3 regions of the Bacillus sp. N12A5 genome follow, and region 2 is predicted to be linked to each of the others. Evidence: riboswitches for the same ligand, from Rfam matches in the RefSeq annotation. Region 2 holds a riboswitch; each other region holds the start of a gene.
The links. A riboswitch is a leader RNA that binds a small molecule or an ion and turns the genes downstream of it on or off. The one in region 2 is predicted to bind S-adenosylmethionine.
Positions count from the first base shown of each region.

Region 1: it holds a riboswitch for S-adenosylmethionine, as region 2 does, so the genes downstream of both, mtnK (S-methyl-5-thioribose kinase) here and MOC09_RS03625 (2-hydroxyacid dehydrogenase) in region 2, are expected to answer to the same signal.
Region 3: it holds a riboswitch for S-adenosylmethionine, as region 2 does, so the genes downstream of both, metE (5-methyltetrahydropteroyltriglutamate--homocysteine S-methyltransferase) here and MOC09_RS03625 (2-hydroxyacid dehydrogenase) in region 2, are expected to answer to the same signal.

Region 1 covers NZ_JALAMR010000002.1:376,871-387,777, reverse strand. The annotation lists gene mtnE (methionine-glutamine aminotransferase) at 1-756, opposite strand, end outside; gene MOC09_RS02395 (carbon-nitrogen family hydrolase) at 850-1,629, shown strand; SAM riboswitch class I at 1,713-1,869, shown strand; gene mtnK (S-methyl-5-thioribose kinase) at 1,973-3,166, shown strand; gene mtnA (S-methyl-5-thioribose-1-phosphate isomerase) at 3,174-4,235, shown strand; gene MOC09_RS02380 (hypothetical protein) at 4,269-4,394, opposite strand; gene MOC09_RS02375 (methylated-DNA--[protein]-cysteine S-methyltransferase) at 4,484-4,981, opposite strand; gene kinE (sporulation two-component system sensor histidine kinase KinE) at 4,978-7,194, opposite strand; gene MOC09_RS02365 (acyltransferase family protein) at 7,447-8,469, shown strand; gene MOC09_RS02360 (hypothetical protein) at 8,511-8,681, opposite strand; gene MOC09_RS02355 (hypothetical protein) at 8,684-8,839, opposite strand; gene ktrD (Ktr system potassium transporter KtrD) at 8,995-10,344, opposite strand; gene htpX (protease HtpX) at 10,507-10,907, opposite strand, start outside.
Region 2 covers NZ_JALAMR010000003.1:76,465-87,371, reverse strand. The annotation lists gene MOC09_RS03655 (3-ketoacyl-ACP reductase) at 1-549, opposite strand, end outside; gene MOC09_RS03650 (DUF948 domain-containing protein) at 699-1,004, shown strand; partial or broken gene MOC09_RS03645 (hypothetical protein) at 1,073-1,845, shown strand; gene MOC09_RS03640 (GNAT family N-acetyltransferase) at 1,887-2,420, shown strand; gene MOC09_RS03635 (MFS transporter) at 2,648-3,892, opposite strand; gene MOC09_RS03630 (FGGY family carbohydrate kinase) at 3,987-5,450, opposite strand; gene MOC09_RS03625 (2-hydroxyacid dehydrogenase) at 5,468-6,490, opposite strand; SAM riboswitch class I at 6,586-6,677, opposite strand; gene MOC09_RS03620 (molybdopterin oxidoreductase family protein) at 6,828-8,870, shown strand; gene MOC09_RS03615 (hypothetical protein) at 8,976-9,269, shown strand; partial or broken gene MOC09_RS03610 (Gfo/Idh/MocA family protein) at 9,423-10,588, opposite strand; gene MOC09_RS03605 (sugar phosphate isomerase/epimerase family protein) at 10,604-10,907, opposite strand, start outside.
Region 3 covers NZ_JALAMR010000002.1:340,770-351,676, forward strand. The annotation lists gene MOC09_RS02155 (organic hydroperoxide resistance protein) at 1-292, shown strand, start outside; gene MOC09_RS02160 (MarR family winged helix-turn-helix transcriptional regulator) at 324-767, opposite strand; gene MOC09_RS02165 (organic hydroperoxide resistance protein) at 910-1,320, shown strand; gene MOC09_RS02170 (TPR domain-containing glycosyltransferase) at 1,459-2,562, shown strand; gene MOC09_RS02175 (nucleoside deaminase) at 2,567-3,037, opposite strand; partial or broken gene MOC09_RS02180 (histidine phosphatase family protein) at 3,173-3,798, shown strand; gene metE (5-methyltetrahydropteroyltriglutamate--homocysteine S-methyltransferase) at 3,837-6,125, opposite strand; SAM riboswitch class I at 6,255-6,410, opposite strand; gene isp (S8 family peptidase) at 6,542-7,501, opposite strand; gene rsbRB (RsbT co-antagonist RsbRB) at 7,724-8,557, shown strand; gene thiX (HMP/thiamine ABC transporter permease ThiX) at 8,590-9,354, opposite strand; gene MOC09_RS02205 (ABC transporter ATP-binding protein) at 9,329-10,907, opposite strand, start outside.

The sequences.
Region 1 (10,907 bases), on a different contig from region 2:
AGCAAAGCCGACCCGCCACCCTGCCATATTATATGTTTTTGACAGCGTATATATTTCAATTCCGATATCCTTCGCACCTTCAGCCTGCAAAAAACTTAAAGGCTTGCAGCCGTCAAATCCTACAGCGCCATAAGCAAAATCGTGAACGACACAGATCCTGTTTTCTTTCGCAAAACGCACGGTTTCTTCAAAAAAATCAGAAGTAGCAACTGCTCCAGTCGGATTATTCGGATAATTTAAATACATCAGTTTCGCCTGATCCCTCACTTCAGCGCCGATGCTGCTGTAATCAGGAAGAAACGCCCTGTCCTCTACGAGCGGCATCCTCTCCATCTTCGCTTTCGCGAGTGTGACACCTGACCAGTAATCAGGATAGCCGGGATCCGGCACTAAAATCGTATCACCGGGATTCAATAAGCATTGCGGGAGCTCGACAAGACCGGCTTTACCGCCGAATAAAACAGCGACTTCAGTTTCAGGGTCAAGATCAATGCCGTATTCTCTTTTATAAAATGCTGCCGCTGCTGACTTCAGTCTGTATGAGCCGCGAAAAGACGAATATTTATGATTTTCAGGATCAGCAACGGCTCGTTTCATTTCCTCGACGATATGTCCCGGAGTCGGCTGATCCGGATTTCCCTGTCCGAGATTGATGACGTCGTGTCCTTCTGCGAGCTTTCGGTTCACTTTCTGCACCAGAGAAGCGAAGAATTGTTTAGGCAATTCCTTCAATATCTGAGACTGTTCAAATTTCATCTATTCTCACCTTCTAAAAAAATCTTGAAATGATAGTCCATCATCATATATGGTTAAATGAAAAAAGTAAAGAAAAATTTGGGGTGTTAAAAGATGAAATGGACGATATCTTGTCTTCAGTTTGATATTTCATATGGTAAACCTTCGGAAAATATAAAAAAGGCTGAATCTTTCATCGAAAAGGAAAGCAAACATGCTGATGTTCTTGTTCTGCCTGAATTATGGACGACCGGATATGACCTGTCTAACCTTGATGAGCTTGCTGATGAAGATGGGCGTTCTGCTAAGAGCTGGCTGAAGAAAACGGCAAAAAAACATCGCGTTCATATTGTTGCAGGATCGGTCGCTGTCAGGAAGGGTTCTGATGTTTATAATACAATGTACATTGCGGATAAGGAAGGACAAATCATTAAAGAATACAGAAAAGCCCATCTCTTTCAGCTGATGGATGAGCATGTGTATTTATCAGCCGGCTCCGAAGACGGATATTTTGAGCTTGATGGCGTCAAAAGCTCAGGACTGATCTGTTACGATATCCGTTTTCCAGAGTGGATCAGAAAACATACGACAAAGGGCGCCAACGTGCTGTTTATTTCCGCGGAATGGCCTCTTCCCCGCCTTGATCATTGGAAAAGCCTGCTTATTGCGCGGGCCATTGAAAATCAATGCTTTATCGCAGCCTGCAATTGCACCGGTTCAAATCCGGATAATGAATTCGCCGGACACAGCCTGATTATTGATCCATGGGGGCGTGTACTAGCTGAAGGCGGCCGGGAAGAAGGCATTGTCAGAGCGGAAATTGACCTTCAGGAAAGCGCCGAGGTGCGGGAAAGCATCCCTGTTTTTGATGATATCAGAAAAGATTTATATTAAAAAATATATTGACAACTTATTAAAACACCTGTTAGTATGTTCATCAACTGATAAATTAGAATTGTTTAACAAGTGAATATATTCTCTTATCGAGAGTTGGGCGAGGGATTTGGCCTTTTGACCCCAACAGCAACCGACCGTAATTCCATTGTGAAATGGGGCGCATCTTTTTCGCGCCGAGACGCTGGTCTCTTAAGGCACGGTGCTAATTCCATTCAGATCTGATCTGAGAGATAAGAGAGGCGGACATAGATGTTAGCCTCCTTCTCTCTGAGAAGGAGGCTTTTTTACGGCCATTCAGCTGCAAACATATTTACAGATTACATAATTGGAGGTTATGACGATGGCAGTCACGAAAACACCTTTATACGAAACGTTAAATGAAAGCTCCGCTGTGGCACTGGCGGTGAAGCTTGGCTTATTCCAAAGCAAGAGCACGCTGACCTGCCGGGAGATCGGCGACGGCAACCTAAATTACGTGTTTCATATTCATGACCAAGAACATGACAGAGCGCTGATCATTAAACAGGCGGTTCCTTATGCAAAAGTGGTCGGAGAAAGCTGGCCGCTGACAATCGATCGTGCAAGAATCGAAAGCAGCGCTCTCATCCGCCAGGGCGAGCATGTCCCTCATCTGGTTCCAAGAGTGTTTTATTCTGATACGGAAATGGCGGTTACCGTCATGGAGGATCTTTCTCACCTGAAAATCGCAAGAAAAGGACTTATTGAGGGTGAAACCTATCCGCACCTTTCACAGCACATCGGTGAATTTTTAGGAAAAACACTTTTCTATTCATCAGACTACGCGCTTGAACCCAAGGTGAAAAAACAGCTTGTTAAACAGTTTACAAATCTGGAGCTGTGCGACATAACGGAAAGGCTCGTCTTTACAGACCCTTTCTTTGACCATGACACAAATGATTTTGAAGAAGAGCTTCGTCCCTTTGTCGAAAAGCTTTGGAATAATGACACCCTCAAAATCGAAGCCGCAAAGCTGAAAAAGTCATTTTTAACGTCTGCAGAAACGCTGATTCATGGTGATTTGCATACAGGAAGCATTTTCGCCAGCGAACATGAAACAAAGGTGATTGATCCTGAATTTGCTTTTTACGGACCGATCGGCTTCGATGTAGGCCAATTTATCGCCAACTTATTTTTGAACGCTCTCAGCCGTGACGGCGATGACAGAGAGCCGTTATATGAACATGTCAGCCGGGTTTGGGAAACGTTTAAAGAGACGTTCAGTGAAGCCTGGGAGAAGGACAGCCTGGATGTTTACGCCAAAATCGACGGGTACCTTGCGGATACGCTCACTCATATTTTCGAAGAAGCGATCGGGTTTGCCGGCTGCGAACTGATACGCCGCACGATCGGTCTGGCACATGTGGCTGATCTGGATGCGATCGTGCCGTTTGATAAACGAATCAGCAGAAAACGGCTGGCGCTGGACACAGGCACAGCTTTTATCGAAAAACGTTCGGAATTCAAAACGATAACGGAAGTTATTGAATTATTTAAGTTACTTGTAAAGGAATGATCCATTCATGACCCATTCATTTGCTGTTCCGCGTTCTGTTGAATGGAAAGAAACAGCGATTACCATTTTAAATCAGCAAAAGCTTCCCGATGTGACGGAATATTTAGAGCTTACGACGAAAGAGGATGTATATGACGCCATTGTCACGCTAAAAGTAAGAGGCGCTCCGGCCATCGGCATTACGGCTGCCTTCGGGCTTGCGCTCGCTGCAAAAGAAATCGAAACAGATGATGTCACGGAATTCCGCGAGAAACTGGATGACATCAAACAGTATTTAAACAGCTCACGGCCTACGGCCATTAATTTATCATGGGCGCTTGAGAGATTGAGTCACTCGATCAAAAACGCCATTTCCGTAAATGAAGCAAAAACAAATCTTGTCCATGAAGCGATTCAGATACAGGTCGAGGATGAGGAAACGTGCCGGATGATCGGCCAAAATGCCCTGCAGCTTTTCAAAAAAGGCGACCGGATTATGACGATCTGCAATGCCGGCTCTATCGCGACAAGCCGCTACGGTACGGCACTCGCTCCATTTTACTTGGCCAAACAAAAGGATTTGGGACTGCATATTTATGCTTGTGAAACAAGGCCTGTCCTTCAAGGTTCACGCCTTACTGCGTGGGAGCTGATGCAGGGAGGCATTGATGTCACTCTGATCACAGACAGCATGGCCGCCCATACGATGAAGGAAAAACAAATTTCCGCTGTCATCGTTGGAGCCGATCGAATTGCAAAGAACGGTGATACGGCAAATAAAATCGGAACATACGGTCTCGCGATTTTAGCAAACGCCTTTGATATTCCGTTTTTTGTCGCCGCACCATTATCTACATTTGATACGAAAGTGAAAAGCGGCGATGATATCCCGATAGAGGAACGGGATCCCGAGGAAGTAAGGCAGATTTCCGGAGTCCGCACCGCTCCAACCGATGTGCCTGTCTTTAATCCCGCTTTTGACATTACACCGCATCATCTCATTTCAGGAATTATCACAGAAAAAGGGATTATGACCGGTTCCTATGAAGAAGAAATTGAACAGCTGTTCAAAGGCGAAAAGGTTCACTAAAAAACCGCTGGACTTTGCTCATTTTGGGCCGAGTCAGCGGTTTTTTTGTTTGTTTTTATTAATATTGATGATTTCATCTTTTTGAGCGCTTGATAAGATATGCAGTTTCACAAACAGTTTGGCAAAAACAGCAATTTTTTCAGAGCGGCTCGGCTTCAATTGCTTTGTCCTCCTTTTTCATCAGACCAACTTTTTTCACTTAATAAAATGATATGTCGGCCGTGAAAAAAGGGAACGTGCCATATGTTTTATTTTTCTTTGTAGGAAATTTGCTCGATGTTCAGCAAAAATGCTTTGATATCAGTTTTGCTCCCGGCGTATCCTGTTAACGCGCTGTTTTTGCCAATCACTCTGTGGCATGGGACAAAAATCGGCAGGTCATTCCTTTTGTTAGCCTGTCCGACTGCGCGCACCGCTTTCGGGCTGCCGACCGCAGCGGCAATGTCACCATAGCTTCGGGATTCTCCGTATGGTATCATCGCCAGCGCCTCCCACACTTTTTGCTGAAAAGGAGTGCCCTTTTGACTCAGCGGCAGTGAGAATGTCTTCCTTTCGCCGGCAAAATATTCATGAAGCTGTTTTTTCGCTTCTGCCAAACAAGGCGTTTCTTTGTGCTCTGTGTTCTGAACAGCTTCTTTCCAGTCTATCCAATCTTCATGACTGAGAAATAGACGGGTGATTTTGCCGCCTTCTTCAGCAATAATGAGTTTCCCGACCGGCGTTTCCGCTGTCGTATAGTAGTTCATTCATCAATCCTTCTTTCTTCAGCATTCTGTCTGACGGGAAGCGTAAGGTGGAAAACGGTGCCCTTCCCTTCTTCACTTTCGACCATGATTTCGCCTTGATGTTCTTCAATAATTTTATAGCTTACCATAAGCCCAAGTCCAGTGCCCCGTTCCTTTGTCGTATAAAACGGTTCACCAAGGCGCTTTAATTTATCTTCTGTCATTCCGATTCCCTCGTCTTTTAAGGAAATGAGAACATGATCTTGATCCAGTGTCCTTATCGTCACAAAAATGTTTCCGCCGTCAGGCATCACTTCGATGGCATTTTTTAATATATTGATAAATACCTGTTTCAGCTGATTCGGTTCACAATAGATCGGGGGAATGTCGTCCATTAAATCAAGATAAATTTGTACGTTGCTTAAATTGGCTTGCGCGTTTAGAAGGTCTATGGTGTCTCTCATGATTTGGGTCACATGTTTTTCTTCATACATAATGGCCTGGGGCTTGGCTAAAATCAAGAATTCGGTGATGATGGATTCGATGCGCTTAAGTTCTGAGGTGATCACGTTGAAGTAAAGGGCGTAGTCTCCCTCCACACTTCCTTTCAGGAGCTGAATGAAGCCTTTAAGAGCAGTCATCGGATTTCTGATTTCATGAGCGATGCCGGCAGCGAGTTCGCCGACAACATGAAGGGTATCCGACTTGCGCAGGCGCTCTTCCAGTTCTTTTCGCTCGGTTACGTCTTTAAAGATAGCCAGGTTCATATTTTGTATGATATTTCGTTTAAATGAGAATTCCAGTTTTCTGTTGTCATTGCTGCTCAGCAAGAACGGAATTTCATTGTCCATTTCATCAAAATTAATCTGTCTCGCCGGTGATGCAAGGTTTTCTATTTCATATGATGAGATAATATCCAGCAGGCTGTGCTTTTTAATCTCTTCGTGTGATAGGCCTAATATATTGCTTGCTAACGGGTTGGCGTCGATGATTCGGTATTGATTGTCGAACAATACATTGCCGTCCATTGAGCCATTGAACACCTTTCTGAATTTCAGCTCGCTTTCCCGAAGCTCCTTTTCCATCCGCTTTCTGTCGCTGACATTTCTTAAAATCGTCAAGTGCTGGTTTTCAAGGATTGTCCGCTTTGAAGTAAATTCGAGTTCCTTGAACTGCCCGTTCCCCATTTGAAACAGCAGCTCTTCCCTGATCTCTCCGTATTTTGCGTATTTCCTTTTCGTTATGCTGTATTTCTGCTGTGAGTCAACGAGAAAATCACACAGTCTTCTTTTTAACAGCAAATTCATCGGCAGCTCAAAGATTTTACAGGCTGACTGATTGGCCTTCACGATTCTTCCATCATTCGACCAAATGATAATGGCGTCCATCGCATTTTCAAATATTTCTCTGAAGCGCTCCTCACTTTTAAAGAGCTGCAGTTCCATAGACCGCTTCTCTGTGATATCCCTCATAATGGACATGTAAAAACCGCTGATGATGTTTGATGTAATCGTGAATTCAAATAGCTTTTGGACTCCTGAACGAAGCTTGACGGGCAGCTCTCCTTTCGCTTTTCCTTTGCGGTTGAGCGTCCTCCAGACATTATCGAAATCTTTGCGTGAGCCGCTGTCTATGAATTCATACAATGACAAATGAGACAGCTCATTTTGATTGATTTCAAAACTTTTACAAAAAGACAAATTAGCATCAATAAAACCGCCATCTTTATCAAACAGGACGATACCATCAACAGCTCTGTCAAACAAGTCCTTAAAAAGCTGTTCATTCATAGAAAATTCCCGTTCTAAAATCTTCTTGGAAGATATGTCTCTCATGACAACAAAAAAGTAATCCTCGCCAATCCCTCGTTTGGCCAGAAACTCTATGTATTTTGTTGCTCCGCTATCAAGCCTGATTGGAACCTCCTTCCATAAGAACCCTTTCTTAAAAAACTTCTTTACGGCTAAATTCAACTCATCCTTTGGGATAGAAAACAAAAAATCCAAAACGGAACGCTTTTTCAAATCTTCCGAATCAACTTGAAGCATCCTCTCTGTCGCTTCATTCGCCTGAACGATCCGCATTTCATTATCACATATAAAAATAGCATCGAGCGTATTGTTAACAATCACTTGATGCTGATTCAATTCCTTTTTCAGCCGGGCATTTTCTTCTTTAAGACGCTTCAATTCTTCCCGCAGCTCTGAGTTTGTCTGGACATCAAGAGTTTCCATGCGTGTACACTCCTTCTTCAAAACCTATCCCTCAATATTTCTACAAAATGCGGGAACTTCCTTCATTTGCCCTATAAATTTCAGAAAATGTCAGCGTGATTACATTATGAAGACAATTTCTACGATCCTTACCGCCACTTTACATCGTCCTAACAATCAGTGATTTTTTAGATTCCTTTTTCATCTTTTATTTTAAAATATGTACCAGCAGGGAATAATCTTTTAGTGACTGATTAAAGAGAAGGTGATGCTATGAGTAAATCGCGGGACAGTTATTTTGATAATGCAAAATTCTTATTGATATTCCTTGTTGTATTCGGTCATATTCTTCGTTCTTTTATTAATGATAACAACTTTATGCTCTACCTCTACAAGTTCATTTACACATTCCACATGCCTGCCTTTATTCTCGTATCCGGTTATTTCTCGAAAGGCTTTAAACGCCCGGGGTATGTAAAAAAGCTGGCGGTCAAGCTGATTATTCCGTATTTGATTTTCCAAATCATCTATTCCGTCTTTTATTACATTATGCAAGACGAAAGCATGGCAAATGTGAATCCGATTGATCCGCAATGGTCGTTATGGTTTCTCGTCAGTTTATTTTTTTGGAACCTGCTGCTATATCCTTTTTCAAAGCTGCCTAAGCTATGGGCGCTGTTTGTCAGCTGCGGAATTGCCGTGCTGATCGGTTATCTTGACTTTGTCAGCAACACTCTGAGTTTATCGCGAACGTTTGTATTCTTGCCGATGTTCCTTGTCGGATTTTATTTGAATAAACATCATTTTGATTTATTGAGATCGAAACGAGGCAAACAAATTGCCCCCGGAGTGCTTGCCGCCGTATTTGTCATCTGCTGGGGCATCGATTTTGACTATTCATTTTTGTTCGGTTCTAAACCATATTCTTCATTCGGAGACGTGACCGTGGCAAGCGGCCTGATCAGAATCGGCTGGTATGTACTCGCCTTTGCGGCCACTTTCAGCTTTTTAGCACTTGTTCCGCAAAAACGCTATTTCTTCACTAAATGGGGCACGCGGACATTTTACGTCTATCTGCTCCATGGGTTTATCATAAAAACGCTGCGGCAGATTGGCCTTGAGGATCAGCTCACTGACTATCAGAACCTCGTCATTCTATTGCTTTTAACCGCTGCCCTTACGTCTATTCTCTCCAGCAATTTTGTGAAGACAGTTGCTCAGCCCTTCATTGAGCTGAGAATGACCAGCTTTATGCAATTCGTCAGGGGAAGCAGCAAAAATGCTTATTTAAAATAGAAAAGCACCTCTTAAGCGGGACACCGCCTAAGAGGTCTTTTTTATTTTTGCTTTTTCTCTTTTTTCTTTTTAGGCTTTGTGATTTCCAGTGTTTCGATGATCTTCCCGGCATTGTAATCCCCTAATTCACTTGAGAATTCTTCTTCAAGCACCTTCTTATTCATCGGCTTTTTATGATTTTGCATATCTCTGCTGTGACGGTTTTTCTTCAAAATCACATGCCTCCTTGCTGACCCTGTTTGGAATTGCGGTTTGCACCCCTAAAATTCGGATCGTCATGGTACTGTGTCTTATATGAATTTGGGTCCATGCTCTCGGTAGGTGTATTGTTATTTTTTATGGCTTCATTCACTTCAGCTTTGCGCTTCATACGAATCCCCCTCGCCCGTTTTTCAGACATTTTACTTCATTAAAAGGTGCAAAATCGTTAACTGCACCTGTTGATGTTAGGTTCTCCAACTGAAACAGCATCACACATCTTTTTTTTGGCAATCAAAAAAACACCGCAAAACATGCGGTGCCGTTTTATCCGATAATCACTCTTTCCTTCGGATAATGATAATTCGCTTCGATCTCTTTTCTTCCAATCAGATACAAGAAGGTCAGAATACCGATTCGCCCGATAAACATGACAATCATAATAACGCATTTTCCAACGTCACTCAAATCAGCAGTAATTCCAAGTGACAGGCCGGTTGTACCGAATGCCGAACACACTTCAAACAAGAGCTCCGGCAGAGAATGCTTTTCTGTAATGGTCAGGATAAGTGTCGCGCCAAAAACGAGCAGGATGGCCATCATTGTGACAACGAGCGACTTCATGAGATCAGCAGGATGAAGCTCCCGCTTGAATACCTTTACCGCTTTATTGCCGCGGGCAAAATGAAACAGCGCAAGAAGGTTCAGGGCGAAAGTCGTTGTCCGTATCCCTCCTCCCACTGAGCTTGGCGACGCTCCGATAAACATCAGCGCGCAAATAAAAAAGATTGTAGCATCGGACAATTGGCTGATATCAATAGTAGCCAGCCCCCCGCTTCGGGTTGCCGTTGATTGAAAAAGGGACAGAAACAAAATGTCATGCCATGATTTTCCGGCAAACGCGTGGTTTGCTTCCAGGATATAAATGCCGATAGCCCCAAACACGACAAGTGAGCCAAACGTAATCGTTGTGATTTTCGTAAAGAGTGTAAACGGGTATCTTCGATGCTTTGAAAACAAGAAATCCTTTACTTCCACAAGAACGGGAAATCCAATTGCGCCAAATACAATTAAAAGCATAGTAATAAATTGCACAAAATAATCGTGGCGGAAAGGGATCATCGAATTACCGGTAATATCAAATCCGCCATTTGTGGTTGCGCTGATACTGGCAAAAAATCCGTGTAAATAAGCCTCCTGATAGGAATCATAGTAGGTTAAGAAATAAGTGCCGAGTATGAGCCCGCCAAAAAATTCAATCCACAAGATCAGAAAAAGAACCTGCTTCATGAGATTGACAATCCCTGAAAACTGGGATTGGTTTTGGTCAACCATAATCAGTTTCCGTTCTTTCAGCCCGATTCGTTTTCCCATGATCAGCCAAATGAACGTTCCGAGCGTCATAATCCCGATTCCGCCAAATTGCAGAACAAATGCCAATATAAAAATGCCTATTGTGCTGAATGTATCAGCTGTATCCACTACTGTCAGCCCCGTTACGCTGACTGAGCTGACAGCCGTAAACAGCGCATCAATAAACGTCCAGTCCGCCCCCGGTTTATGCGCCGCCGGCAGACTCAGCAATATAACCGCCACAGTAACTGCAAGAAAATAATATAATGCAATCAGCTGGGCTGGAGATAATGCCTGTATCAATTTTCCAAGCTTAAATTTCATGTAAAATCCTTCTGCCTCTCTTTTTAAGTACGGTAATTATTCTAAAGATATTAGGCCCATTTTTAAAGGCTTTTACGAAACATTTTCTTAACTTGCTTCATTTTTTATTGTTTTAGTCAAAGGAATAAAAAAACCTCTGAGGATGGTCTCAGAGGAATGTTGTTATTTAGCTTCTAACCGTCTGATTCGCTCATCTAAATCAGGGTGAGTAGAGAAAAGCGAAGATCGCTTCCTGCCGTTAATCTTTAATGTTTGAACAGCTGTCTGATCGTCTTCCATAATGCGGGAAGAATAGCTCTTAAGCGTACGGAGCGCATGAATCATCTTATCCTTGCCGGCTAGATCCGCTCCGCCCCTGTCAGCATGAAATTCACGATGGCGTGAGTACGCAAACACAACCAGGCTGCCAAGAATTGAGAAGACGATATCAAACACAATCATTGCGATAAAATGAACGATCGGCGCAAGATCTTCCTTGACAAAACGGCTCGCAATCCACGCTGCAATACGGGATAAAAAGACGACAAAGGTATTAACGATACCTTGCAATAGCGTCATTGTCA
Region 2 (10,907 bases):
TAACGCGCTGACTCTAATATTATGCTTTCTCACTTCTTGCATAAGAGACTCTGTTAACCCGAGAACCGCAAATTTAGAAGCACTGTAAGCACTTGTCACAGCAGCTCCTCTTTGGCCCGCTGTAGATGAAATATTAATGATATCTCCGGCTTTGCGTTCGATCATTTCCGGGAGCACCGCACGAGTGACATGATACACACCCATTAAGTTGACTTGAATAATATCTTCCCACTCATCAGCTGTCAGATCTAAGAAACCGCCAAATTTGCTGATTCCAGCATTATTAATGAGGATATCGATATCACCGAGCTGTTCCTTTACTTGAGCTACAGCTTGATTAACCTGGTCCGCGTCCTTTACATCTGCAGCGGCAAATGCAGCTTTTACACCAAGTGCTTTAACCTCTTCAGCCACTTTTTCAACGTTTGCGGCAGTCCGGCCGATTAACCCAATGTTCACGCCTTCTTTCGCAAGGGCAAGAGCTGTAGCGCGGCCTATCCCTCTGCCCCCTCCTGTGATCAGTGCAGTTTTATTTTGTAAACTTTGCAATTGAAGCACCCTTTCTTTGTTTACATATGTACGATATCACATTATAAGTACAATAAATCCAATACGCAAATCAAACGAACTGTGAAAACATATTTTCTTTGATTAAAAAAGCGGAAACAGGGTAATGACAAAAGAAAAGGAGTGAACATATGGTTATTGTTTATATCAGCATCGCAGTATTGGCTATTTCGATCATTATCTTAGGGGTTAATGTGATTCAAAACAAGAAAAAAATAGATCCCGCACTAAAGAAGCTCACCTCTGTTACGCAGGCAATGCAAAAACAAGTCGAAGGATTAAAAACGGAGACGGAGCTGCTGACGCAAAAACAAAAGAAGATTCAGCAGGATATCCAAATGAAAAAAACCGTTTTTCAACAAACTACAGCTGAAGTGAAAGAAGTTCCTCAAGCAGTCAAAGAGGTGTGGAAGGCAGGACATTTAAATAGCAGATAAAGATGAATGATATCCCCTTGTTACGTTCAGAATGGACAATGGGATATCATTTTTAAGGAGGACTATGCATGATTGTAAACCGCCGCTGCTTAAAGGAGTTCGCAGAGAAACTGCATTCTCTTCCTTCATCACTTACAAAGTCCGATTTACTCGTTTCTTCATTTCGTCTCCATCAAGAAAATGAACTTGGCATCTACTATTCACCTCATAATGAATATATCAATCATAATGCCGCAATTGTAATTGCTGGAATCACGCCGGGGTTTTTTCAAATGAAAACAGCATACGAAACCGCCGTAGAAAGCCTGCGGCGCGGCCGGTCTCTTGAGCAAATGGCAGTAGACACGAAAAAAGCAGCGGGTCTTTCCGGTTCAATGAGGGATAACCTGATCAACATGCTGAATTTATGCGGGCTGCCGCAGGCTTTAGGCATTCAATGCGCCTCACAGCTTTTTGGAGACTTGCGTCATATGCTTCATACCACTTCCGTTATCAAATATCCTGCCTTCATTCAGCTAAAAAACTATACCGGATACAGACCGGCTATTTCTCGCTCTCCTATCCTAAGCACCTATGCTTTTGACAACTTCCCTGCGGAGCTTAATAACATGACCAGGCCGGCTCTTCTCATTCCGCTTGGAAAAGCAGCCGAAACAGTATGTGAAGCACTGATCAGCGAGCACAGTCTCCAGAAGTTTTTCTGCCTTCGCGGCTTTCCCCACCCATCAGGCGCAAACGGCCATCGTTTAAAACAATTCAACAAAAACAAAGAGCAGCTAGAAAAACAAATTCGTGCCTTTGCTTCCTCAGGTTTGATTTCACTATAGAAAAGAAGAAATAAAGGAGATATGATAAACGAAAACGCAAACTGGGAGTGGTGAAATGTTTCCTGTATTAGAAACGGATCGGCTTACACTTAGACAAATCAGAGATCAAGATGCAGAAGCCATTTTTGCTTGTTTTTCCAACCCTGAGGTGACCCGCTATTACGGAATTGAAAGCATGGAATCTAAAGAACAAGCCATTTTAATGGCTCAAACGTTTGCCGCCCTTTATCAAGAAAAAAGGGGTATACGGTGGGGAATTGAGAGAAGAGACACTAAAGAATTGATTGGAACGATTGGCTTTCATGCTTTGGCCCACAAGCATAGGCGTGCAGAGATCGGTTATGAAATCATCCCGGCGCATTGGCGAAACGGATTTGCATCAGAAGCCATTTCAAAGGCCGTATCCTACGGATTTTCTGCCCTTGGACTGACACGTATCGGCGCAGTCGTATTTACCGAAAATGAAGCATCAAATCGCCTGCTCGTAAAAATGGGATTTCAAAAAGAAGGAGTCTTAAGACACTACATGTATCAAAATGGAGTCCCTTATGATACAAATGTGTACTCTACTTTAAAATCAAGAGAATAACGGTATTTTCTTGTCTGTGCACGTATATGCCCTTCCCTTTAAAATGTCCTATTCATGATCTGCACCAGACATGGCGTCTTGATTCTTGACCACTTCCTGCAAGATTTTCACCTCTTATACTTATATAACTTACAAAGATGCATATTGGTAAATGCTGTTACAATCATGGGAACCCTTACATTACTAAATAAATCATAAAAAGCGCCCTGAAACAGGACGCTTCCTGATTAAGATGCATATTGAGGAGTCGTTTCCTCCTGTACTGCTTTTTCCTCAGGTATATGAATGCATTTTGTCATGACCGCACTCGCAAGATAAAGGATCGCAAAGATCCAGACAACACCTTGCGCCCCGATGAGACCGATGAACAGCCAAGCGAGCGCAGGGCCGACAAACGCTGATAAACCTGCAGCCAAATTCAATACAGACATGGCCGCTCCTTTGTCTTTTCCGGCCACCGTCGGCACAATTGCACCAATCGGCACATAGCCTGCCAGCAAACCTCCCCAAATAAAGCCGATCACGCTGACAACCGCTAAACTTCCGCCGGAGAAAACAGGTGCATAATATAATAGGACGGTGAAAATGCCGCAGCCGACTCCGCCGAACCAAATAACGGTATTTTTCCAGCCGAACTTATCGCCGACAATGCCAAAGATGAGGTTGAACACAATGTTCCCCAGAAAAATCGTTCCCCAAATCTGCAGCCACACATTGGTTGAAATTCCATGCTGAGCCATGTGCATCGGCAAAAAGACTGGGAAACCATATGTACCAATGCTGTTGATAATTCTGATGATTCCGCCTGTAAGCACGCGCGGATTTGTAAATAGAATCGTAACCCCTTTTAAAAGCTCCTCGGCTGTTTCTGATCTTTTTTCTTTCTTCTTTTCAAAACGGTCTTTATTGATAAACAATGCGAAAAATGCACCAAGACATACCCAGAAAATAGAGCTCCAAAGCGTGTTCAAATAACCGAACGCTTTGATCGCGTAGCTTGAGTACCAAGCACCGAACACAAACATGCCCAGGCAATATGCAATCCAAAACCAGCCGACAGCCGTGCTTAGCTTGTTTTGCGGTGTTCTGTAAATGACCCATGTCAAGAAAGAGTATGCAAAAAGCGGGTAGCCTAAACCTTTTACGAAGTAAGTCACATACATTACAGGAAGGTTTAGCTGTTCAAATCCAAATACGATAAAGGCAGCTGTACCGATCACATAAAACAACAGCCCCATAAACATCGTCCGTTTTGCGCCAAATGCTTCCAGACATACACCCGAAAACCAGGAAGCTATAGCCAAGGATATCCCGTATATACTAAAAATGGAAGCGGATTGCTGAACGGTAAGCCCGTTTTCGATCAAGAAAGGACTGAGCCAGCCTTGTTCAAGCCCGTCTCCCATCATAAACAAAACAACCCCTATAAACCCCCAGGCAAGCCGCTTCGGTATACCGATTTTATCTAACATTTCTGTCTCCTCCTTAGATGCTTATATTCATTACCGTATTACCTTGTTAAAGCTGAAAATTAGATAATTCCTCAAAACAGCAGTATATGCCGCCTTATATTAGCACTTTGCTTTCTGAACTTGAGAAAAAGCGCTGCGTTTGCTTCCATTCCTCATATAAGCCCGGTTCAATCTGGCTGTCTTGGGGTTCTATCACCCGGACATTTGCTGACATCTCTTCCGTCAATTGAAAGGTCTCATTGCAAATGACAGCAGCACCAACGACAGATGCCTGATGAAATCCCTCATGAACATAGATTTTTTTCTGAAGAAGGTCAGCAATATATTGAGTGAGAGTTTTGCTTTGAAAGCCTCCTCCGCACACCCAAACATAGTCACGTTCATACGGAGTAACCTCTGTTAATATGTCAAAGTTCCATTTGATTGAAAATGCGATCTCTTGCAGCGCCGCACGTACAAAATGTGCTCTCTTTAAATGCGCTGATAGCGGGGCATCAAAAAGAAAACCGCCTCTGGTTAACGCATTCTTTTCTTCCGACAAATAAGATCCGAGAGCCGCCACACATGCATTGTCTTCTTTAGCAAGTGCAGACATCTCTTCCTCCATCACATCGTACGTTTCATTCGGGTAAAAAATCTGTTTTAATTTTTGATAATTCAGGCCGGTAATGCCAGGATTCGTTTCTACAAGCCACTGTCCTTGATCTGTATGGCAGTTCAGCCAAGCTTTATATTTTAGATCGTCATGCTCAGCAGTAACTTTGGTGATTGGCGTTGTTGTCCCTGATACGATGACAATGTCCTCAAGCACAGCGCCGGTACTTTTCACAGCCAGCTGTGTATCCCCGCCCCCTGCTACCACCTTTGCATGTATAGATAGCCCTAATTTGGACGCATTCTCATTTGTGATCGTTCCAGTCGCTGTTCCCGCTCTTACAAGAGGCGGAAGAATAGATGAGGAGAAGCCGAAAATGCCGCACATCTCTTCTGACCAAGTGTTTTGCTTTACGTCAAACAGCAGGGTTTCGGTTGCCTGTGATGGTTCATATGTCAATTTCCCGCTCAGCTGGTACGTCACCCAATCACTGATGCTTGTAAAACTTGCCGTTTTTTCCCACAAAGACGGCTGGCGCTGTTTTAAACCATAAAGCTTAAGCGCAGAAAAAAGTGCGGTTGGCAGGCGGCCTGTGCGGCTGTATATCTCCTGCTGATTGGGTATGCTCCCCTCCCACTCACGCCCGCGGTTATCAATGTTCGGCAATCCGAGAAAAGCTTCGCCGTTTTGATCGATCAGAACAATTCCCTGTCTTTGACTCGTCGATGTCAAACCAATGATGTCAATATCACTCGAACGGGAAAGCGCACGTTTTGCCAATCTCATGACTTGCTTCCACAGCACCTGAGGAGAAAAATAACGGCTGTCCGGGTAAAGTGTCTCGGTGGAATATACAATGTCCTCCCGTTCAACCGTTTGAACACGGCCCGACACACTCACGACTGCTACTCTCGCATTCCCTGTGCCGATATCAAATACGAGATAGCCTTTTTGTTTCTTCATTCTGTCGGCCTCCTTTCTTATACCCCTGTTTTCAGTTCGACCTTGTTATACAATGTCGGAATATTAAGAGTTTTTTCATCCTTCCACTTTTTGAGGGCTTCATTCAGGATCGCCACATGATGATCCTCCACTTCAAAGGTTGCGCCAGCGAGATGCGGTGTTGCCAGAACATTAGGCAATGAGATCAATTCGTAATCCGATTCCTCTGGAGGTTCGTGATAAAAAACGTCTAAAATCGCCCCTCTGATTTTATGTTTTTTTAATACAGATAAAAGGTCTTCACGGTTTACTACCACCGCTCTTGAAGTATTGACGAAAATCGCACTCTCTTTCATCAGATCAAAATACGCCCGATCTATAAGTCCAAGCGTTTCCTCGGTACGAGGCAGATGGATAGAAACGATATCACTGTCCGAAAAAACCGTTTTAAGAGATACTTTTTGATACAGCGGATGATCGTCTTGTACGTATGGATCGTAATACTTTATTTGACAGTCAAACGCAGTCAGGAGTTTTGCAATCCTTTGCCCAACTGCTCCAAACCCAACCATGCCGACTGTTTTTCCCGATAATTCGTTTCCTTTAAATTTGACATAAGCCTGCAAGTAATCGCTGTCCCACTTCCCATCCTTCAGCCATTGATTTGAAGTGCTGGTATGGCGGAGAAAGGAAATCATATTCCCGATAAACATTTCAGCCACGGCTTGTGCATTTCGCCCGGGTGTATAGAAAACGGGTATGCCCCTTTTTGACGCTGCTGCCACATCCACATTGGAGGGCATTCCCCTGCAGACGCCCACAAATGAAAGATCTGGAACAGATGTAAATACGCTGTCTGTAACTTGATCAAGCTCTGTAATCAAACCTATCGCATTTGTTTCTTTTAATAGCTGAATCATTTCTTTTTCCCGGTATGCCCGGCCTTGTTCCTTCCAGGAGTGGTAAGCAACCGAGCCAAACAAGTTTTTAAGCTCTTTGCGTCCTTCTTCGTTGTACGGTGCTGTAACCAAAACCGTCATGGTGCAAAACATCCTTTTCATCGTATTTTTTCATAAAAAAATCTCTTTCCGAAGATGGAAAGAGATTCATATATAGGCGCGCTCTGTTACAGGCAGACGCCGGTATAAACCTTGCTTTCCTATCTTTCAAGCTGTCGCTTGCTGGAATTGGCACAATAATGTTGCCGAGGTTTCATAGGGCCAGTCCCTCCACCTCTCTGGATAGAAAATGTTGAGTATGTAATTTTCGGAATAAAGAATACGTTTATCATAAAGAAGTCTCAGATTGATGTCAATCTCTTTTTTTCAGAATTGACGTTATCATCGGAAGTGTTATAATTCTTACAAAATATCTAACTAGAGAGAGGAACAGGGCCACATGAAATCTTTTGCCACACAACAGAACGGCATTCTCAAATCCGTTTGCTCGCTGGACTGCCCGGATCAGTGCGGATTGTTAATACATAAAAAAGACGGAAAAATTGTAAAAGTGCAAGGCGATCCCGATCATCCTGTCACGGCCGGAAACATCTGCAACAAAGTCAGGAACATGACGGAGCGCATCTATGATAAAAAGCGGCTGACTACACCGCTTAAACGGACAGGTGCGAAAGGCCAGGCGATATTTGAACCAATTTCTTGGGAAGAGGCAATTGATACCATTACCTCCCGCTGGAAGCAGCTGATTGATGAAGAGGGAGCTGAAAGCATACTTCCGTACAGCTTTTACGGAAATATGGGGAAATTAACAGCGGAAGGTATGGACCGCCGTTTCTTTTACCGAATGGGTTCAAGCCAGCTTGAACGGACGATTTGCAGCAAAGCGGGATCTGAGGGCTATAAATATACAATGGGTATAAGTGCGGGGATTGATCCTGAGGAAACCATTCATACGAAACTATTTATTTTTTGGGGTATCAACGCGGTCAGCACAAACATGCATCAGATTACAATCGCTCAAAAAGCACGAAAACAAGGTGCCAAAATTGTTGTGATTGATGTGCATAAAAATCAGACAGGGCGTCTCGCAGATTGGTTTATTCCAATAAAGCCGGGAACTGACAGCGCACTTGCTCTTGGCATCATGCACATTTTATTTAAAGAAAACCTTCATAATGAAGCATTTCTGTCTGAATACACGGTTGGCTATGAAGAGCTCCGTGAACACGTGAAACAGTATGATCCGGAAAAGGTATCACTGATCACCGGTGTCAGCACCGAAGATATTTACCAGCTGGCAAGAATGTACGGGGAAACCTCCCCTTCTTTTATCAGAATCGGAAACGGACCCCAGCATCACGATAACGGCGGGATGATTGTAAGGACGATTGCCTGTCTTCCGGCGATCACTGGCCAATGGCTGCACACAGGAGGCGGCGCAATCAAGCATAACAGCGGAATTTTAGAATATAACACAAATGCGTTGCAGCGCCCTGACTTACTGAAAGGGCGCACACCGAGATCGTTTAATATGAATCAGCTTGGCAAGGTGCTTTTGGAAACAGATCCGCCTATTCGCTCTCTATTTATTTACGGAACGAACCCGGCCGTCGTCGCGCCAGAAGCGAACAAGGTCAGACAGGGCTTGCTGCGGAAAGACCTGTTTACTGTGGTTCATGATTTGTTTTTAACGGAAACGGCTGCATATGCGGACATTGTACTGCCTGCAACATCCGCTTTTGAAAATACTGATTTTTATACCTCCTACTGGCACCATTACATTCAGCTTCAGCAGCCGGTGATTGAGAGATACGGAGAAAGCAAGTCTAACACTGAGGTATTCCGTCTTCTGGCTGAAGCAATGGGATTCACAGACCAGGAGCTCAAAGATTCAGATGAAGAATTAATCCGCCAGGCACTTGACCATCCTGATAATCCGTATTTAGCGGAGATTGATTACGATTCACTTTCTAAACACTCATTTATGAAAGCGAAACGCGAAAAGCCGCTGTTTCCAGGCAAACTCCCGACACCAAGCGGAAAAATAGAATTATATTCAGAAAAAATGAAACAAGACGGCTTCCCGGCTTTACCGACATATACGCCTCTTGTATCCGATAATGAACATCCGTTTATGTATGTTCCGGCGCCAAACCATAATTTCTTAAACTCAACGTTTTCGAACAATGAAAAACACATCAAGCTTGAAAAGACGCCAAAACTCTTTATCAATACAAAAGATGCTGATGAACATGGAATCGCTGATGGGGATCCTGTACGAATTTGGAACAGCCGCGGAGAATGCGAGCTGACCGCTGCAGTCGGGGAACAAGTGCTGCCCGGTGTTGTCGTCAGTCAAGGATTATGGGCGGATGAACCAGGAAAAAAACAGCTTGTAAACGCACTTACCCCGGATCGCTTATCCGATATGGGCGGCGGCGCTACCTTTTTTTCAGGCCGCGTGCAGATTGAAAAAGCATGAGCGAAAAACCGCCAGAGCACATTCTGGCGGTTTTTTTTGGTGATATTGAAACCCGGGGTATGCCAAGCCCGTATAACATAACATCGACATAATGGAGGCATGCATATGGACGTTTTTTTAGGAATCGGTATTGCTTTGGCTGGCTATTTTATCGGTGAAGGCTTAAAGCAAATGAACCATCCAAAAGCAGTTGAAAAAAGTGATACCTTGCTTATAAAAGAACGAGATATTTACTTTTACATCGGACATTTTTTAGGAATAACTGCAACTGAGGCAAAACAGTTAGCCGGAGACATGACAGACCTGCCTTACATTGAGATAAACGGGAAAAAGTATGTGCAGAAACATCTCTTAAAAGAATGGACATTCACTTTAGTTGAGAAACACCAGGGTGAATAAAATCTGGGAGAGCGAGATCATCACTCGCTCCCACAGTTTCAGTTGTATAGAGTCACCATCACTAAAACATTACCCATAAGCGGTAATACTGATCAAAACCACATCTCTTTCCACACTAATACCTGCTGATTGACAAACATTATGATCTTGATGTTATTGATAGTCCACCCATACTGCGCCTTTATCCGCGGATCGAACGCAGTTTTCCACCCAGCGTACTCCTTCCACACCTGCTTCAATTCCTGGATACCACATGTCATTCAATTCTTTCCCTTGATCTGCAGCCTCCATTGCTACGGCAAACCGTGAATAAAGATTTGACCACGCTTCAAACAAACCTTCTGGATGCCCGCCTCCAATCCGGTCATCTTGTAATGCTTCCGGATATAAATACCCCATTCCGCGCTCTAAAATCTGTACAGGTTTTCCCTGTATTTCAAAACGCAGCTGGTTGGGCTGTTCATCCCACCATTCAATACTTGCTTTGGAACCGATCACACGAATTTTCTGGCCATGCATTGATCCGGCATTTACACAAGAAGACCACACCATGCCGACCGCGCCATTATCATACTCCATAATCGTATAAGCATTGTCCTCAAGTGGTGCTCTGCTTTTTACAAAGCTTTGCTTTGTACACAATAATTTTTTTATTTTCAGTTTCGGCAGCATCACTTCAGATAAAAATAGTGGATGAGTGCCTAAGTCACCTAGTACATAGCTAGGACTGCGAACTTCGGGTCTACACGCCATTTCGTGCTAACGTTTTGCAATTCCACCTGATCAGAGTGGAATCCGTGTGCAAATTGCATGTGAATCATGCGAATGTCCCCTAATTCACCGTTAGCGATCATCTGGCGTGCCTGTTCTATCATTTGATGCCCCGAGTAGCCATATGTAATACCGACGACTCGGTTGTTTTTCTTTGCAAGACATTCTAGTTCTTTTGCTTCTTCGACCGTAAAACAAAGAGGTTTTTCGCATACGACATGTAACCCCGCCATCAGAGCTGCTTTGCAGATTTCATAATGTGTGCCATTGGGAGTTGCAATAGACACAGCCTCAATGCCGTCTTCACGTTTTGCTTCTCCTTCAAACATTTTCCGGTAATCTGTATAACAGCGTTCCGGAGAAACATGCAAGTTCATACCGAACTCCTTTCCCCGTTCCGGTATGATATCAAATGCGCCTGCAACCAATTGGAAGTGATGATCACGCAATGCCGCCGAACGATGAATGTATCCAATCTGACTTCCCCGGCCGCCTCCTACCATTGCCCAGCGTATCGGTCTTTCTACCATTTTTTCACCATTAATCACCCTGGTTCCCCCCTGCTAATAACCAAGTTTTTTTAAATAAGCAATGCTCTGGCTGACATCTCTTAAACTAGTATCAGAGTTTCTCGGATCACGTTCCTGTTCGATCGTAATGTAGCCGTGATAGTGAATGTCTTTTAGCAACTTGTAAATCGCTTCATAATCAATAATTCCTTGTCCGATCGGACACATGACTCCTTTTGCGCAAGCATCAAAAAAGCGGATATGCTCACCCATTACTTGTTGATAAACATGTTCATCAATGTCTTTAAAATGGATATAGTCGACACGGTCTGCATAGTCCCGCAGCCATTGTTCCGGA
Region 3 (10,907 bases), on a different contig from region 2:
GACAAATCCGGAGCAGCTGTTTGCAGCGGGTTACGCAGCTTGCTTTGACAGCGCACTGCAGCTGGTAGCAAGAACAGAACGGGTGAAAGTGGAGACAGAGGTTACAGCGCATGTCAGCCTGTTAAAGGACGAAGCAGATCAAGGCTACAAACTGGGGGTGACGCTGCAAGTGAAAGGAAAAGGAGTCAGTGCGTCAGAATTACAGGCACTTGTGCAAAAAGCGCACGGCGTCTGCCCGTATTCAAAAGCAACCTCTGGAAATATCGATGTGACACTTGAAGTAGCTGAATAAAAGAAAAGAGGATGCCTCGTATAAGGCATCCTCAACTTTTTTGATGGATTGTTTCCAGCAATGTAAAGAGAGCGGATTTTAACTGTTTCAGGTCTTCACCGGACTGTTTGGAGAGCCCCAAGATCGTTCCTGGTATGTCGGCAGCTTTTTCTCTTAATGATTCCCCGTCCTCTGTCAGGCTGATCAACACGGACCGCTCATCCTCTTCAGATCTTTTTCTCGTAATCAACCCCTGCTGTTCCATCCGTTTTAGCATTGGAGTGAGCGTGCCTGAATCTAAATACAGCAGCTCGCCCATTTTTTTGACAGTAAGCGTTTCATGTTCCCATAACAAAAGCAAAGCCAAATATTGCGGATACGTCACATTCAGCTTATCAAGCAGCGGCTTGTATTGCTTTGTCATTTCCCTCGAACTCGCATAAAGCAAAAAACAAAGCTGATTCTCCAATTTCATATGGTCAAATTCATTTTCCATCTTGTTCACCAACTCTTTCTGACATTCCATTCTATTGTATCTGAAAAACACCACTTTTCCTATTCTCGGCAAACTTAGCATGTTTAAAAAGAACAGAATGGGAAATATAACAACTAGATACGATATAAGGAGGATGGAAATGATGGCACTATTTACAGCTAAAGTAACCGCGCGAGGCGGCCGGGCAGGACATATTACTTCAGACGACGGTGTTCTAGATTTTGATATTGTCATGCCGAATGCCAAAAAAGAAGGACAAACCGGCACAAACCCGGAACAGCTCTTTGCGGCAGGATACGCTGCATGCTTCGGCGGCGCGCTCGAACACGTGGCCAAAGAACAAAATATCGAAATTGATTCCGAAATCGAAGGGCAGGTCAGCCTTATGAAGGATGAGAGCGACGGCGGGTTTAAAATCGGCGTCACACTGGTTGTGAACACGAAAGATTTAGATCGGGAAAAGGCACAAGAGCTTGTCGAGGCTGCTCATGAATTCTGTCCTTATTCTAAGGCGACCAGGGGAAATATTGATGTAAAATTAGAATTAAAATAACGATCGGCATCCTGAGATTCTCAGGATGTTTTTTTGTGTGGAAGCATGAGGAGCGGGCATGATCTTTTCGAAGGATGAATACATGTAGTATAGGTACATGTAGTATAGGTGAATTCAGTCTAGAGAAAAGGTGAGCACATGAAAAAAACAAAGCTGTCAGTTTGTATGATTGTGAAAAATGAAGAACGCCATATCGCCCGCTGTTTAGAGAGTGTGCAGCATATTGCCGATGAAATTATTGTGGTTGATACCGGATCAAACGATCGTACGGAAGACATTTGCAAAAGCTTTCATGCCCAAGTTTTTCGCCATAAATGGGAACAGGATTTTTCACAGGCGAGAAATGCCAGCCTGCAGCATGCCAAGGGAGAGTGGATATTGATCCTGGATGCCGATGAAGAGCTGGATCCGGACACGGGCAGCCTATTGCCTTCGCTGCTGACAGACAGCCTGCCGTCTCTCGGTTATGTGAAGGTCGTGAACTATACCGGGAAGCAATGGAATGAAAATGAAGCGTTTGAACAAAGGCAGATCAGGCTGATCCGCAATCAGCAAAACATAGTGTTTACGGGAAGTATTGGCGAAAGGCCTGAGGGAAAAGCGGCAAGCAGCTCTTTCACGCTTCCATGTATCATTCACCATTACGGCCATTTAGAGCAGGAGGCACAGCAAAAGCATCAGCGCAACATGAGCTTTTTGAATACGGAATTGCTGGCATCCTGCACTGACCCGTCTCTCGTCTATCAGAAAGCAGCTGAATATGACAGAGGAAACAAACATGATAAAGCCCTCAGCCTGGCAATGGATTATATCAATGAATGTAAGAGAAAAAAGCAAATTCCGCCGCCTAATGTCTATTATTTAAAGTATAAATTATTAATAGACGCAGAACGGTACGAAGAAGCGGAACACGATATCAATGAAGCACTCGGGCATTATCACGATTACTGCACGCTCCACTATTACAAAGGGGTCATCAAGTATCAGCTTAAAAAAGTAAGAGAAGCAATCACGGCATTTGAGGCTTGCCTTCAAATCACTAATGAAAATCATCAGTACGTAGAGGTAAAAGGAGCAGCCGATTTTAAATCAAGCTGCTGGCTCGGTGTCTGCCATGCTGAATCGCATCAGCATATGACCGCTGTGCTGTATTTGCAAAAAGCGCTGAAGGCCAATCCGAAGTGCCCGCGGGCACAGCGTCTTCTCAGCGAATTAACAAAGGATCAGGCCGCGCATGCCTGATCCTTTAATATTCTTTTTTATTGTCAAAAGCCCGCCATGCCTGAAACGGGGATAAATGCTCTGTCAAAGTCACTTGATAAAAGGGGATCGTTCTTTCTTCAGCTGGTTTATCAATTTCTTCATAAATGAACGAATCATCAAACCCCGCTTCGGCAGCGTCGGAATGCTCTGCCGCATAGTAAACGGCTTTTGGCCGGGCCCAGTAAATGGCGCCTAAACACATGGGGCACGGCTCGCAGCTCGTATATAAGATGCAATCATCAAGCTGATAGGTGCCAAGTGCCCGGCAGGCGTTCCGAATAGCTGTCACTTCCGCATGGGCAGTCGGATCATTGCTTGTTGTAACGTTGTTCTGCCCCTCGGCAATAATAGAACCGTCTTTTACAATAAGGGCCCCGAAAGGCCCGCCAACTCCTGCATTCACTCCTTCACGAGCGAGGTCGACAGCCCGTTTTAAGAACTTTTCATGATTCATCCCAAACCCTCCTGTCAATTGAGTGTTATAAGTATAGCCGAAAAAGGGGGCAAAGAACATTCTCAAAAAAGTGCAAAATAAACAAAGTATTTGGGGGATTTGCTAAGATAAGAGGAGAAAAGAGGAGGGGGAAACATGCTGCATTTATATATTGCCAGACACGGACAGACCCAATGGAACGTAGAAAAACGGATGCAGGGCTGGCTGGATTCTGATTTGACAGAACTTGGGCTGTACAACGCCCGCGCTCTTGGGGAGCGTCTGAAGGATATTGAATTGAATCAGGTCTACATCAGCCCGAGCAAGCGGACAGAAGAGACAGCAAAAACCATACTGGGATCGCGCAGGCCCCCGCTGGTGATAGATCATATATTCAGAGAAATGTCACTGGGCTCATGGGAAGGGAAAAAACAAGAGGATATTGAAAGGGACGAACCAGATCTTTTTCATGCTTATTTTCATTATCCCGAAGCTTATCGCCAGCAGGGATGTGAAACGTTTTTTGACTTTGAAAAACGGGTCAGGCTGGCTCTCCAAACGATTTTAGACAGCCATTCTTCCGGTAATGTTCTCTTGGTTACCCATTCTGTCTTTATATTAATGCTGTTAAATATCATAAAGGGGAGACGCGTTAACGACATATGGAATTCTGCTTACATACATGATACATCATTGAGCCTTGTGGAATTTGATGAAATGGAACAGCCAAAATAGTAAAAGAAGGGGACGGGAAGCATCGGAAACCGATTTCCGCTTTCTAATAGAAAAAACCATCTGCCAAAGACAGATGGTTTCTATTTTATACAAGCTGTGTCTGCTGAGCTCTTGCTTGTTTTGCAGCTTCCACCATGTTTTTCAATGCGGCAACCGTTTCTTCCTGCTGTCTTGTTTTCAATCCGCAGTCTGGATTTACCCAGAAGCGGTCAGTCGGACAGACGGCAAGCGCATCAACGATAATGTTGTACATTTCTTCAGTTGACGGCACCCGAGGGCTGTGAATGTCATACACACCAAGGCCAAGGCCTTTGAGATACGGATGCTCTTTTAAGTAATCTAAAAATCCTCCGTGGCTTCTGCTGTGCTCGATCGTAATGACATCCGCATCCAGATCATTGATCGTATCGACAATGTCTTCGAAGTTGCTGTAGCACATATGCGTATGAATTTGTGTCTCGTTTTTCACGGAAGAAGTGGTTAATCTGAATGCTTCTGCCGCCCAAGTCAAATATTCATCCCAATCGCGGGTTTTTAATGGAAGGCCTTCGCGCAGTGCTGGTTCATCGACTTGGATGATTTGAATGCCTGCGTCTTCAAGCGCTTTTACTTCTTTCCGAAGGGCAAGCCCGATTTGGAAGGCGATTTCTTTTCTCGAAATATCGTTTCGAGGGAAAGACCAGTTTAAAATTGTAACCGGACCTGTCAGCATTCCTTTCACATGCTTGGATGTCAGGGACTGTGCATATACCGTGTCTTTCACTGTCATCGGTTCAATAAATTCAACATCTCCGTAAATGACTGGCGGCCGAACACAGCGTGAGCCGTATGATTGAACCCAAGCATATTTTGTGAAGGCAAAGCCGGCCAGCTTTTCACCGAAGTATTCGACCATGTCTGTCCGTTCAAACTCACCGTGAACAAGGACATCAAGTTCCAATTCTTCCTGAATATCAATCCACCTTTTGGTTTCCGCATTGATAAAGTTTTGATACTGTTCATCAGACCATTCATTTTTCCGCCATTTTTGGCGTGCGCTCCGCACTTCAGCAGACTGCGGGAAGCTTCCGATCGTAGTCGTCGGCAAAAGCGGGAGGCCGAGAGATTCATTTTGCAGAGCTAAACGTTCTTCAAACGGTATCGGACGCTTGAAGTCATTATCTGTTAATTGCTCAAGCTCTTTCTTTTGTTCAGAATTCGTGCCTGTTGCAAACAGTTTAAGCGCCTGAATATCAGCTTTTGCCTGCTGGATTTGTTCGCTGATCGCCGCTTTTCCTGATACTAACCCTTCTTTCAAAGCTGTCAGCTCGGCCAGCTTTTCTTTTGCGTAGGATAATCCGTTCAGCAGATCCTTTTCCAAATGCTCGTCAGGATGTTTTGCTACCGGAACATGCAGCAGACTGCTTGAAGGCTGAATCCACAGTTCATCAACGTTTGCATAGCTGAGAATATCTAGAATGGCATCGAGACGTTCTTCAAGGTCTGCTTTCCAAATGTTGCGTCCGTCGATCACGCCGGCTGCCAGTACTTTGTCTGTCGGAAAGCCGTGTGTTTTCAGCTGTTCCAGGTTTCTGCCTTTGTCGTGAACGAAATCAAGGCCGATTCCCTGAACCGGGTAAGAGATCAGCTCTTCATAGGCATCAACAGAATCAAAATACGTCTGTAAAAGCACATTCAAAGAGGAAAGCTCACTTGTAATGCTTTCAAATAATTCTTTTGCGCCGCGAACATCTTCGCAAGAGGCGGTAACGAGTGCCGGCTCATCGATTTGAACCCATTTTACGCCTTCTTCTTCAAGCTCTTTCAAAAGCTGTACATATAACGGCACAAGGCGTTTTTGGATTGCTTTAGCTTCTGACGGTTCATAGCCTTTAGCAAGCGTAACGAACGTATATGGGCCGATAATCACAGGCTTTGTTTCAACGCCGTATGCCTGTTTGATTCGGCGATAATCTTCGAGCTGTTTGTTTCTTGTCAGGCTGAACTCAATGCTCTCGTCATATTCCGGAACGATGTAATGGTAATTTGTATTAAACCATTTTGTCATTTCACTTGATACAGCGTCTTTTATTCCGCGGGCGATAGCGAAGTATGTATCGGTAGCGTCAGTCAAATGTCTGAATCGTTTCGGAATCCAGTTAAAGCTGACCGCTGTGTCGAGTACATGGTCATACTGTGTGAAATCAGAAACAGGCACAACATCAATCTGCTGGTCAATTTGTGTTTTTACTGCGGATAAAAATAGGTCATCCATTTGCTTTAAAAACGTATCTTTATCAGTGCTGCCTTTCCAATACGCTTCAAGTGCTTTTTTCCATTCTCTGTTCAGTCCGATTCTCGGAAATCCTAAATTCGATGTTTTGATGGTTGTCATTGTTTCTCCTCCTTTATATGTAAAACACTCTAAGTTAACCCGCGGATACAGGCTGCTAAGAGGTTTCCTCACAAACAAAAAGCCTCTTTCCCATGAGAGAAAGAGGCTTTTCTGCGTAAAACACTGCCTCTCTCATCTCTCAGACACAATCTGATGGAATTAGCACCGTGCCTTATGAGACATCAGTCTCGGCGCGAAAAGCAGTGCGCCCCATTTCACAATGGAATTACGGTCGGTTGCTGTTGGGGTCAAAAGGCCAATCCCTCGCCCAACTCTCGATAAGAGAAAATGTTATTAATTTTTTGAAAAGTTGAATCATTTGTTGGTAATCTTAACAGCAATTCAAATTCGCTGTCAACATAGAATTTGAAATTTTATTTACAAATTACGGCATTTATTATATGAGAAAAATAAATTTATAGTGTCATCAAATGTGATTGCTCTGCTTTTTCTGCCAGCTCATCAGGAGCAGTTAAATACAGGAATCCATTGCCTGCCAGCGTTTTTGCGATATCAAGCGGGAGTGTCCTGCGAACCAGCTGTGCATAAACCTCAGGTTCAGAAAGCTTTCTTTGAAATGATTCTTCTTCAAAGCTTTTAATTAAAGCGAGCGCTCCGCTGACGTGAGGGGCAGCCATTGAAGTCCCGGTGAGCTTGCCGTATTTCTTGTTAGGGAGGGTGGATAATATATTTTCTCCCGGTGCCACAAGATCGATTTCTTTATTGGCGTTAGAAAATTCTGACGATTCTCGAGCTACGGAAACAGAACCAACCGCGATCACTTCATTATAAGCCGCGGGGTAGGAAAGCTCTTCTGTTCGTTCGTCGCCGTCACCTTCATTTCCCGCCGCGCAAACGACAAGCACTCCGTTTTTGACGGCGTTTTTCACGGCTTCTTCAAGCTCCGGAACATCGCTTGGTCCGCCAAGGGACATTGAGATGATATCGACTTTCTGTTCCACAGCGTAGTTAATGCCGTTAATAATCCATTCGTATTGTCCGCTGCCGTTTGCGCCGCCTAGAACCTTCACAATCAATAGGCTTGCCTCAGGAGCGACTCCAGCAATGCCGCCATTTGAATCATTAGCGGCAATTGTTCCGGCGACGTGTGTGCCGTGTCCGTTGTAGTCGGAAATCGCATCTTCCTTGCCGCCGTCATCATCTGTGAAGTTCTTTCCGCCGATGATTTGGTTTTTTAAATCAGGATGGCTTGTATCGCAGCCAGTGTCCAATACTGCAATTGTTACGTTTTTGCCTTTTACCCCTTTTGCCCACAATTCTGGCGCCTTAATCACTTTAATGCCCTCAGGAAGCTCGTTTACATCCATGATCTGCTCATTCGTCACATACGGGATCAAGCGGATTTCACCATTCATAAAAAAGCCCTCCTTTTTTATGCTTTCAAGTGGATTCAAGGGTGTTGCCTCATATTATATGAAAAAAGCAACCGCTCGGACAGAGCCATTTGAAGCATTTTGAAAAAATAGGATACACCCCAAAGAATTAGTTATTTTCAAAATATTGGATGGCTTCAGCGTGTATGACTGGGATTCAGCTATCAGTCAAGTTATAATAGTGTTGGGGAAAGGAGCAGTGTGATGAAACTGAATGAAAAATTATACGCATTTTTTTCAGAACATGTTGATCAAATGGCCGAGGAATGGATTGAAACGATGGAGGAAAGCGATCCGAACTCGCTTTACGCTCTACATAATGCATCTGTAACGGAAGAATTGAAAGAGCAGGACAGAGAATTTTATCGGCATCTGAATTACATGTATGTTTTACCGGAAAAACAATTTCTCGAAGAATTTCAAGAGTGGATCATTGAGCTGACAAACGACCAAAAGCATCTCGACACGCCGGTTCAGTACGTCATTCGGGAGTTTATGAGAAACCGAAGATTATACACGAAGTATCTTGAGAAGTTCGCAGAAGAAAATGAATCGGCATTTGAACCGGGAGAGAAACAGAAATGGGCTGATTTGATTGTAAAAGTCTTTGATTTTACGATTTATACATTCGTTGATCATGCTGAAACGAATGCCAAACAGCAATTAAACGCCCAGAGAGAAATGATATTGGAATTAAGCTCGCCTGTCATTACCCTGAGCAAATCAACAGCTCTGCTGCCGCTTGTAGGTGACATTGATACTGAACGGGCCAAGTTTATTCTGGAAAACACGCTTCATGCTTGTGCCAAAAGACGCGTAGAGCATCTGTTAATCGATCTGTCAGGCGTTGTGGTGGTTGATACAATGGTGGCGCACCAAATCTTTAAATTGATTGAGGCACTCAATTTAATCGGTGTCCGGTCAACTCTGTCAGGAATCAGGCCTGAAATCGCTCAAACAGCTGTACAGCTTGGAATTGATTTTTCGAATATAACGATTAAAACCAATCTTGCCCAGGCATTAAACTATCATCAATAATATAAAAAGCCGCTATCGTCGATAGCGGCTTTTTATGAGGCAAAACATAAGGATACAAGAAAAGATCCTGCGAACAAGAAGAGAACGAGACAAAAGAACAGCCAGTCGCGGCGATTTACGGACAGCGTTCGATAATATGTCCGATTCCTGCTTCCTGTAAACCCCTTCGATTCCATTGCCAGGGCGGTCCGTTCCGCTTTTCTGATGGCGCTTGCCAATAGCGGGATGGTATACCGCTTTAGCGCGCTGATTTTCTCAACGAAGCCGCTCTCTGCCGCTCCTCCTCTGATTTTATGGGCCTGCTGAATCAGCTGGACTTCATCCTTTAACAGCGGAAGAAAACGAAAACCTGCAATCACGCCATATGCGAGCTTTGGTGAGAGCTTGCACTGCTGGACAAGGCTCAGCATAAATAAAATGGGGTCAGTCGTAAAAACAAACATCATCGATAAGGCGGAAAAGCACAAAATCCGAAACCCGAGAGAGATGCCCACAGACACATTATCGCTGTTAATAGAGATAGGGCCGGCTTGAAATAAGAAATTTTCCGGGGTTGTCGGAACCTTGCCAAAAACAGCGGCTGTCCATACACATCCGAATGCCAAAATCAAAAACGGAATGGTAAACAAAAACCATTTTTTTAATGGGATTCCGGCCGCCAATAGGACACCCGACACGATGATGATATAAAAACACGCAGGGGTGTAAGGGTTGTAAATAAACGACAGCATGACAACGCAGCAAAAAACCGCCGCTGCTTTCACTGTCGGATTAATGAGATGTAACGGCTGCTTCATCACGCACCTCCTCTTGATATGCCATCCATTCATATAGAAGGGGAAGGGTGAGCTTTGCTTTTTGGACAAGCCTTGTTTTCTGAGAAAATAACTGCGCTGGAGATCCGTCAAAAACCAGGTCCGTATCGTGAAGCACAAGCACGCTGTCGGCATACGAAGAGACAAGCTCCATATCATGTGTAATCATGAGGACAGCGGTGCCTTCTTGCTTAATCCGCTGAATCATGTCCATGCATTCAGCCGCCGTGCGGGCGTCCTGGCCAAAGGTTGGTTCGTCTAATAATAAAACCTTTACGTCATGCATGAGCATGGTAGCGACGCTCAGGCGCCGTTTTTGCCCTTGGCTGATTGCAAACGGATGGTGATCAGCCAAATGCGCAAGACCGAAACGCTGCAGCAGATGCTGCGCTTTTTTCTTGGTTTCAGCATTTGCTTTCTTGCCGAACAGCAGCTCGTCATATACTGTGCCGGTGACAAACTGATGCTCGGGGTTCTGAAAAACAAATCCCATTCGTTTTCGCAGTTCATTTTCTTTATACGATTGAAGCGGCTTATCATATAGAAGAATCTTTCCGCTTTTCGGCTTCATCAGACGGGCGAGGACGGATAAGAGTGTTGATTTTCCGGTGCCGTTCGGGCCGACAAGCGCCGTCAAAGAGCCTTCGTGCAATGAGAAGCTGATGTCTTTGAAAATCGTCTGCTGTCCTCTTGCGAACGAAAGGCTGCTGACTTCCAGCACACGCTCCCCAGAAGGAACTTCTTTCTTTTCATTATGACCGGCAGGAAACGGTTCTTTAAAAAGCGTTTCTTTTGATAAAGTAAACGGCATACTGAGTTTTTCCTGCAGGTCACACACTTTTGGAATCGCGATGCCCATTTGTTTTAAGGTCTCCGCTTCGTGCTGAAATAGATCTTTCGTCCCGCCATCCAGCACTTTTTTTCCTGCTTTGTCCAGCACGATTGTCCGCTCAATCCAAGGCGTCCATTCATCAAGCTGGTGCTCAATGACGAGGAGGCTGAAGCCTTTTTCTTGCTGAAGCTCTTTCATCATGTGAACGAATTCCCGAGCTGAATAAGGATCTAACAGGGAAGTTGGCTCATCTAATATAATAAGCTCGGGCTCCATCGCCAAAATACAGGCGAGAGCCACTTTCTGCTTTTGTCCTCCTGACAGTGCAGATATTGTTTTTTCTTTTAAATGAGTAATACGTAATTTTTCTAATACGGCATCAATTTTCTCCGCCATCTCTTCTTTCGGAATCTGCAGATTTTCCAGCCCAAAAGCGATTTCGTCCTCAACCGTAAGCATGCAAAACTGCTGATCGGGGTCCTGAAAGACAACTCCGGCATGCTGTGCAATCGTTTCGGAAGTTTCAGCGTCTGTGACCGGCTTTTGATATAAAAATACATGTCCGGACAGTATGCCGTCGCAAGCCTCCGGGTACAGGCCATTTAAACAAAGGGCGAGCGAGCTTTTTCCGCACCCGCTCGGTCCCAGCAATAAAGCGCATTCTCCTTTGTGAAGTGCAAACGAAATGTTTTGAAAAACCGGT